2 regions of the Streptomyces sp. NPDC002564 genome follow, and region 2 is predicted to be linked to the other one. Evidence: riboswitches for the same ligand, from Rfam matches in the RefSeq annotation. Region 2 holds a riboswitch; the other holds the start of a gene.

Region 1 (4,187 bases), on a different contig from region 2:
GCCTGGAGGTCGCCGACGAGGACGACGCCGATCTGCTCTACCGGCTGCCCGACTCCGACCCCCGCAAGCCGATGGTGATGGCCTACCTCTGGCTCGGCGGACTGCAGGAGACGCTGGTCGGGACGTTGCTGGGCTGAGCCGCCGCGGCGCCGCGAAATTCGGTGCAGGGGGCACCGAATATTGTTGTATCGGACAATTTCCGGCCCCCGGAGAGCCTGTTCGCTCAGCGGATGCTCAAATCCGGATAACGATCGAGTCACTTCATTGCCCGGCTTTATGGCGTCAAGGGCATTTTGTCCGCTTCTCCCTGTGGGCTGCGCCACAGATGGCTTGTTCCCTCACTATTGCCACCGTGATAAATCTTCACGACCGCTCGGTGACGCCACCCATGTCGCCGAGGGCGCTTCAGCCGGCAGACCGCCGGTAGCACTCCATCCATATCCGGGGGGATCAGGACCTGATCCGCAGCCACAACGCAGATGTGCGGGCGCGGATCAGCATGGAGAAAGGCGTCACCATGACCTCAGTGCAGGTCGAAGAGCACCACGACGAGCACGGCAATGGGGTCGTGCAGGGCTCGTCCGGCGAGGGCGAGGGCTATCAGCGCGGGCTCGGGGCCCGGCAGATCCAGATGATCGCGATCGGCGGTGCCATCGGCACCGGCCTGTTCCTCGGCGCGGGCAAGGCCATCCACAAGGCCGGACCCAGCCTCATCCTGGCGTACGCCATCGCGGGCCTCGTCATCTTCTTCATCATGCGGGCGCTCGGCGAGCTCCTCATGTACCGGCCCGTGTCCGGCTCCTTCTCGGAGTACGCACGCGAGTTCATGGGCCCGTTCTTCGGATTCGTGACCGGCTGGACGTACTGGCTCTTCTGGGTCGTCACCGGCATCACCGAAGTGACCGCGGCCGCCCAGTACATGCAGTACTGGACCCACGACTCCTTCCCGCAATGGGCCTACGCGCTGGTCTTCACGGTCATCCTGTACGGCGCGAACCTCATCTCCGTGAAGCTCTTCGGCGAGCTGGAGTTCTGGTTCTCGATGGTCAAGGTCACCGCGATCATCGGCATGATCCTGATCTGCGTCGGCATCCTCACCATCGGCTTCTCCGACGCCGGTGACACCGCCTCGGTGACCCACCTGTGGAACGACGGCGGCTTCTTCCCCAACGGCATCGGCTCCACGCTGATGACCCTGCAGATCGTGATGTTCGCCTTCCTCGCCGTCGAGCTCGTCGGCGTCACCGCGGGCGAGTCCAAGGACCCGAAGACCGTCCTGCCCAAGGCCATCAACACCGTGCCGTGGCGCATCGCCGTCTTCTACGTCGGCGCGCTGATCATGATCCTGTCGGTCGTGCCGTGGACCTCCTTCAAGCCCGGCGTCTCGCCGTTCGTGAAGGCCTTCGAGGAGATGGGGCTCGGCGTCGGCGCCGCCATCGTGAACTTCGTGGTCCTCACCGCCGCGCTCTCCTCCTGCAACTCCGGCATGTACTCCACCGGCCGCATGCTGCGCGACCTGGCGCTCAACGGCCAGGGCCCGAAGTTCTTCACCAAGCTCACGAAGAACGGCCTGCCGCTGATCGGCACCACGGTCTCCGCCGCGTTCATGCTGGTCGGCGTCTGGATCAACTACCAGTGGCCGGGCGAGGCGTTCAACTACGTCGTCTCCTTCGCGACCATCTCCGGCATGTGGGCCTGGATCATGATCCTGTGCTGCCAGATCCGCTACCGCCGCAAGGCCGACCGCGGCGAGCTGCCGCAGTCCACCTTCCGGGCGCCCGGAGCCCCGTACACCAGCTGGTTCGCCCTGCTCTTCATCGGCATGGTCATCGTGATGATGGGCGTCGACAAGGACGCGCGGATCTCGCTGTACGCGGCCCCGGTCTGGGCGGCGATCCTCACCGTCTCCTACCTGGTCCTCAAGAGCCGCAACCCGCAGGCCGCGGCCTTCAGCAAGCGCAAGGTGACGGCTGACCGGGCCGACCGGGCCGACCAGGCCGACCGGCACTGACACCGGCGCTCCCCGGAGCGCACCGTCCGGCATGCGGGCCCGCGCGTACCACACTTCGGTACGCGCGGGCCCCTCTGCTTATCCTGACTGCCATGCTGACCATCACCCAGGCCCTCCACGACCAGATCGTCGCGCACGCGCGCCAGGACCACCCCGACGAGGCCTGTGGCGTGGTCGCGGGCCCCGAGGGCACCGGCCGCCCCGAGCGGTTCATCCCCATGCTGAACGCCGCGCGCTCGCCCACGTTCTACGAGTTCGACTCGGGTGACCTGCTCAAGCTGTACCGCGAGATGGACGACCGCGACGAGGAGCCGGTGATCGTCTACCACTCGCACACGGCGACCGAGGCCTACCCCTCGCGCACCGACATCACCTACGCCAACGAGCCCGGCGCGCACTACGTCCTGGTCTCCACCGCGGACACCGACGACGCGGGCCCCTTCCAGTTCCGCTCCTACCGGATCGTGGACGGCGAGGTCACCGAGGAAGAGGTGCAGGTCGTCCAGGCATACTGAGCCCGACCACCTTCGAGGCGGCAGGAGCCAGGAAGCCGGTGCGAACCCGGCACGGTCCCGCCACTGTGACCCCACCCCTCCACCGGGGCGGGGGAGTCAGGAACTGACCTGCCGCCTTATCTCCACGCAACGCAGGGGACGCGGAAATCCCCTGGAGGAGGCAGCTCAGCCATGTCCCGCCGTCCCACCGGCATACGCGCGCTCGCCGCGGCCGCCCTGCTCGTCCCGCTCGCCGCGTGCTCCTCGTCCGACGGCGAGGCCGGCACCGGGCCCGCCGCCCGGGCCGCCGGATTCCCGTACACCGTCACCAACTGCGGCGTGAAGACGACGTACGAGGCACCCCCGAAGCGCGCCGTGCCCATGAACCAGCACGCCACCGAAGTGCTGCTCGAACTCGGCCTCAAGGACCGCATCGCCGGGACCGCCTACCTCGACGACCAGGTCCTGCCGCGGTACGAGAAGGCCTACAAGTCCCTCCCGGTGATCGCCAAGGAGTACCCCTCCTACGAGAAGCTGCTCTCCGTCGACCCCGACTACGTCTACGGCGGCTACGCCAGCGCCTTCCTCGCCGGCGACGGCCGCAGCCGCGCCGCGCTCGCCAAGTCCGGCATCCACAGCCGCCTCAACGTCGAGGGCTGCGCCAAGCGCCCGGTCTCCATGGACGACGTCTACCGCGAGGTCCGCGAGGTCGGCTCCACCTTCGGGGTGCGCGACCGCGCCGACCGCTGGGTCAAGGGCGCCCAGCGCGAACTGGCCGCCACCGCCGCGCGGGCCAAGGACAAGAAGCCCCGCGCCGTCTTCGTCTACGACAGCGGCGACAAGACCGCGTTCACCGCCGGCGGCCGCGGCATCGGCAACGACATCATCGAGCGGGCGGGCGGCCGCAACGTCTTCGGCGACGTCGACAAGTCCTTCAGCGACGCGTCCTGGGAGAAGGTCGTCGAGCGCAGGCCCGAGACCATCCTGATCCTCGACTACGGCGCCACCACGGTCGAACAGAAGAAGAAGCGCCTCCTGCAGGACCCGGTCCTCCAGGACGTCCCCGCCGTCAAGAACAAGAGCTTCGCGGTATTGCGCCTCTCGGACGTGGTCACCGGCGTACGAGCACCCGAGGCGGTGCGGAAGCTGGCGGCCCAGCTGTGAGGACGACGCCCGTCCGGCGACCGGGGACGAGCCCGCAGGAGGACCGACGACCGGGGACGAGCCCGCAGGAGGACCGACGACCGGGCACCCGCGGACGCCGGCTCACCGTCCTGGCGGTCCTCACGGCCGCCCTCGCGGCAGCGATCCTCGCCGGGCTCGCCCTCGGCTCCGTCCGCATCCCGCCCGGGGACGTCGTCGAGATCCTGACCGGCCGCGCCGGCCCCTCCCCGTTCCGCACGATCGTGCTGGACGTGCGGCTGCCGAGGGTCGTCCTCGGCGCCACCGTCGGCGCCGGACTCGCCGTCATCGGCACCGTCCTGCAAGCCCTCGTCCGCAACCCCCTCGCCGACCCGTTCCTGCTCGGCGTCTCCTCGGGCGCCTCCGTCGGCGCGGTCTGCGCGATCGTGCTCGGCGGCGTCTTCGGCCTCGGCGCGGCCCTGTCCACCACCGTCACGATCCCGGCCGCCTCCTTCGCGGGCGCCCTCGTCTCGCTGGTCGTCGTCTACGCGCTCGCCCGA
Region 2 (4,187 bases):
TGTCGGCGAGCCGGAACCGCAGCGCCTGGGCGTCGAGGAGGGGCGCGCCGAACGCCTCGCGGTCCGCGAGGTGGGCCACGCTGCGGTGCAGGGCGCTCTGGGCGCCGCCCAGCGAGCAGGCCGCGATGCCGAGCCGGCCGCCGTTGAGGCCGTTCATGGCGATGCGGAACCCGTCGCCCTCGGCGCCGAGCCTGCGGTCGGCGGGGATCCGCACGCCGTCGAGGACGACCTGACGGGTGGGCTGGGCGTTCCAGCCCATCTTGCGTTCGTCGGCGCCGAAGGAGAGGCCTTCGTCGTCCCGTTCGACGACGAACGCCGAGATGCCGCCGGGGCCGTCCTCTCCGGTGCGGGCCATGACGACGTACACCTGCGAGGCGCCCGCGCCCGAGATGAACTGTTTGACGCCGGTCAGCACATAGCTGTCGCCGTCGCGTTCGGCGCGGGTGCGCAGGGCCGCGGCGTCCGATCCGGCGCCGGGCTCGGTGAGGCAGTAGCTGCCGAGGGCGGCGGCGCTGCACAGTCCCGGCAGCCAGCGGGCGCGCTGTGCCGCGTCGCCGTACCGGTCGATCATCCAGGCGACCATGTTGTGGATGGAGAGGTAGCCGGCGATGGAGGGGCAGCCGGTGGCCAGGGCCTCGAAGACGAGGGTGCCGTCGGCGCGGCCGAGCCCCGAACCGCCGTGCTCCTCCCGTACGTAGACGCCGCCGAGGCCCAGTTCGGCGGCCTTGCGCAGCACGTCGACGGGGAAGTGCTTGTCCCGGTCCCAGGCGACGGCGTGCGGCGCGAGGTGTTCGTCGGCGAAGTCGAGGGTGACCTCGGTGAGCGCGAGCTGGTCCTTGGTGAGGGTGGTGGCGGTCGGTGTCATCGCGCTCATCCCATCGTCGGGATGGTGAAGTTCGCGCCTTCCCTGGTCCCGGAGGGCCAGCGCGAGGTGACGGTCTTGGTGCGGGTGTAGAAGCGGACGGCGTCGGGGCCGTGCTGGTTGAGGTCGCCGAACCCGGACCGCTTCCAGCCGCCGAAGGTGTGGTAGGCGACGGGTACCGGGATCGGCACGTTCACGCCGACCATGCCGGCGCCGACGCGGCGGGTGAAGTCGCGGGCGGTGTCGCCGTCCCTGGTGAAGATCGCGACGCCGTTGCCGTAGGGGTGCTCGGTGGGCAGCCGCAGGGCGGCCTCGTAGTCCGCCGCGCGGGCCACGCACAGGACCGGGCCGAAGATCTCCTCGCGGTAGATCCGCATGCGCGGCGAGACGCGGTCGAAGAGGGTCGCTCCGGCGAAGAAGCCGTTCTCGTGGCCGGGCAGGGTGAAGTCACGCCCGTCGACGACGAGTTCGGCACCTTCGTTGACGCCGATGTCCACGTAGCGGCGGACCCGGTCGAGGGCCTCGCGGCTCACCAGCGGGCCGAAGTCCGCCGCCGGGTCGTCGGAGCGGCCGATGCGCAGCTCGGCGACGCGCTCCTTGAGGCGGGCGACGAGGGCGTCGGCGGTCTCCTCGCCGACGGGGACGGCGACGGAGATGGCCATGCAGCGCTCGCCCGCCGAGCCGTATCCGGCGCCGATCAGGGCGTCCACGGCCTGGTCGAGGTCGGCGTCGGGCATCACGATCATGTGGTTCTTGGCGCCGCCGAAGCACTGGGCGCGTTTGCCGTGCGCCGCGGCGGTGGCGTAGATGTGCGCGGCGATCGGCGTGGAGCCGACGAAGCCGAGCGCCTGTACGCGCGGGTCCTCCAGGAGCGTGTCGACGCTCTCCTTGCCGCCGTTGACGACATTGAGCACGCCGGGCGGCAGGCCCGCCTCGACGAACAGCTCGGCGAGCCGGAGCGGCACCGAGGGGGCGCGCTCGGACGGCTTGAGGACGAAGGCGTTTCCGCAGGCCAGTGCGGGCGCCGCCTTCCACAGCGGGATCATCGCGGGGAAGTTGAAGGGGGTGATGCCCGCGGTGACGCCGAGCGGCACGCGCAGGGAGTGCACATCGATGCCGGTGCCCGCGTTGTCGGTGAACTCGCCCTTGAGCAGGTGCGGGATACCGGCGGCGAACTCCACGACCTCCAGGCCGCGTTGCAGGTCGCCGTGGGCGTCGGCGACGGTCTTGCCGTGTTCGCAGGAGAGCAGCCGGGCCAGCTCGTCCCGCTCGCCCTCGACGAGTTGGAGGAAGCGCAGCAGCACGCGGGCGCGGCGCTGCGGGTTCCACTCGCCCCAGGCGCGCTGGGCGGACTCGGCGTCGGCGATCGCCGCCTCCGTCTCCGCCCGCCCGGCGAGCGGCACCTGTGCCTGCACGGAGCCGGAGTTGGGGTCGTACACGTCGGCGAAGAGCCCGGAGGCGCCGCTCACGTGCTTGCCGCCGATGAAGTGTGTCAGTTCACGGACCATGAGAGCCTGCTCTCGTCAGGTGAGTCCGGGGATGGCACGGCAGGCCGACGACGCCACCGGGTGAGGGGCGCGGGCGGGTCTGTCGTGGGACGCGAAGGCCTAAGAGCCGTCGTGGAGTCGGGCGTCGGCGCGGGCCGTCGCTCGCTTCGCCGGATCACCTGGGTCGTGGGTACGGACCGGTGCCATGCGTGTCTGCTCCATCCTCGTGGACAACACGGAACACCCCGCGGCCGGTATCCTGACTCCCGGATCAGCGCGCGTTCTCCCGCCTTCCCGACGGGACTTGTCCGTCAGTGGCGTATCACTCGCGAGAACGCACTCCCCGGTCACAGTGGCGGGACCGCGCCGGATTCACACCGGCTTCCCTGCACCGCGGGCTCTGGTCACGAACATATAGTTGGACGTCCTAGTAAGTCCACCCCCGTCTTTCACGCCACCCACTTGCGGCCCGGTGACGCCCGGGCCGGACGGGGACACACAGGGTGGCGCGGAGCGGGCCGCCGCGAGGTGCCTAGCCCCTCACTGACCGTCCTTCAGCTTGATGATCTTGCCGTTCTTGTCGAGCGTGTGGTCGTTCCAGTACGTGTCCCACTTGTCCCCGACGTGCTCGGGGACCTTGCCCTCCGGGTAACGGGCGTACCCCTTCGGCGGCTCCTCGCCCTTGGGGTGGCAGGCGGAACCGCTGCTCCCCACCAGCAGGATCGGGTACTCCTCGCCCCCGCAGACCGCGTCCTGCATGGAGCACCCGGTCAGCACGGCGGCGGCGCTCACGCCCGCGAGCGCGAGGCCCACCACGGACCGCGCACGACGGTTCCCGGTGGCTCGTCCTGCCGGGCTGACTCGGATGATGCTGCGCACGGTTGGCTCCCTCTCGTCGGCTGAGGGGACCAGCCTCCGCGACCCGCGAGGAACGATCATGAGTACGGATACTCAGCCGACCGTGGTCGAGGTACCCGATTCGCCGTCCAGGACCACGTCGACGGCGCGTCGGCGGTGCGCGGCGAAGCGCTCGCGCGCGATGTCGGCATCGCGGGTGCGCAGGGCGGCGACGAGGTCACGATGTTCACGCGGCACGCGGTCGAGGTACCCCTGGGAACTGTGCCCGATCCGGGTCAGCAGGAACAGGTGGACCTGACAGCGGATGCCCTCCCACGCCTCGACCAGGCGCCGGTGCCCGCCGGCGGCGAAGACGGCATCGTGGAACTCGATGTCGCGCCGGACCAAGTCGTGCGCGTCGGCGGCCCGTTCCATCAACTCGGCGCTCCGGTCCAGCCGGGCGAGGTCCTCCTGCGAGGCGCGCGCGACGATCCGCTCCACGGCCAGGTCCTCCAACGCGCCGCGCAGACTGTCGAGTTCGGCGACGTCATCGGGGGTCAGCGCGGTCACCGTCGTGCCGCGATGCCACGCGCAGTGGACGAGGCCCTCCCGCTCGAGGAGCCGCAGCGCCTCCCGCACGGGGCCGCGGCTCACGTCCATCGCCACCGACAGTTCCACCTCGCGCAGTTGCGCGCCCGGGGCGTAGGCCCCGCTGAAGATGGCCTCCCGGATCCGGTCCGCCACCTCGTCGGCAAGCCCCCGGCGCCGCGCGGGCGCCACCTGCCCCAGCTCGTTCATGTCGTGCTCCTCCCGGGGCCGACAATGTTAACATGCGACCTATCTCCTAATATCCGCATGGAGACACCGGATGTCTTCATGGGGTCACCGACTGCGGGCACACCGGCAGTCGGGCCATTCGCACCGGGCGGCTCCCCGGCCGCCCCGCACGGAAGGGCAGTGCCGACCATGAGCGATACGGAGTCCGCAATCCCCCGGTTCCA

What was found. Region 2 has a riboswitch for cobalamin ahead of ACFYXE_RS10030 (CoA-acylating methylmalonate-semialdehyde dehydrogenase). Riboswitches for the same ligand answer to the same signal wherever they lie in the genome.
Region 1: it holds a riboswitch for cobalamin, as region 2 does, so the genes downstream of both, ACFYXE_RS34260 (ABC transporter substrate-binding protein) here and ACFYXE_RS10030 (CoA-acylating methylmalonate-semialdehyde dehydrogenase) in region 2, are expected to answer to the same signal.

What each region holds. Positions count from the first base shown of each region.
Region 1 is NZ_JBIARE010000014.1:136,322-140,508, forward strand. It holds gene ACFYXE_RS34245 (DUF2017 domain-containing protein) at 1-137, shown strand, start outside; gene ACFYXE_RS34250 (amino acid permease) at 518-2,011, shown strand; gene ACFYXE_RS34255 (M67 family metallopeptidase) at 2,104-2,526, shown strand; cobalamin riboswitch at 2,490-2,653, shown strand; gene ACFYXE_RS34260 (ABC transporter substrate-binding protein) at 2,698-3,669, shown strand; gene ACFYXE_RS34265 (FecCD family ABC transporter permease) at 3,780-4,187, shown strand, end outside.
Region 2 is NZ_JBIARE010000002.1:851,397-855,583, reverse strand. It holds gene ACFYXE_RS10035 (acyl-CoA dehydrogenase family protein) at 1-865, opposite strand, end outside; gene ACFYXE_RS10030 (CoA-acylating methylmalonate-semialdehyde dehydrogenase) at 871-2,370, opposite strand; cobalamin riboswitch at 2,581-2,760, opposite strand; gene ACFYXE_RS10025 (SCO0607 family lipoprotein) at 2,890-3,219, opposite strand; gene ACFYXE_RS10020 (GntR family transcriptional regulator) at 3,301-3,984, opposite strand; gene ACFYXE_RS10015 (VOC family protein) at 4,153-4,187, shown strand, end outside.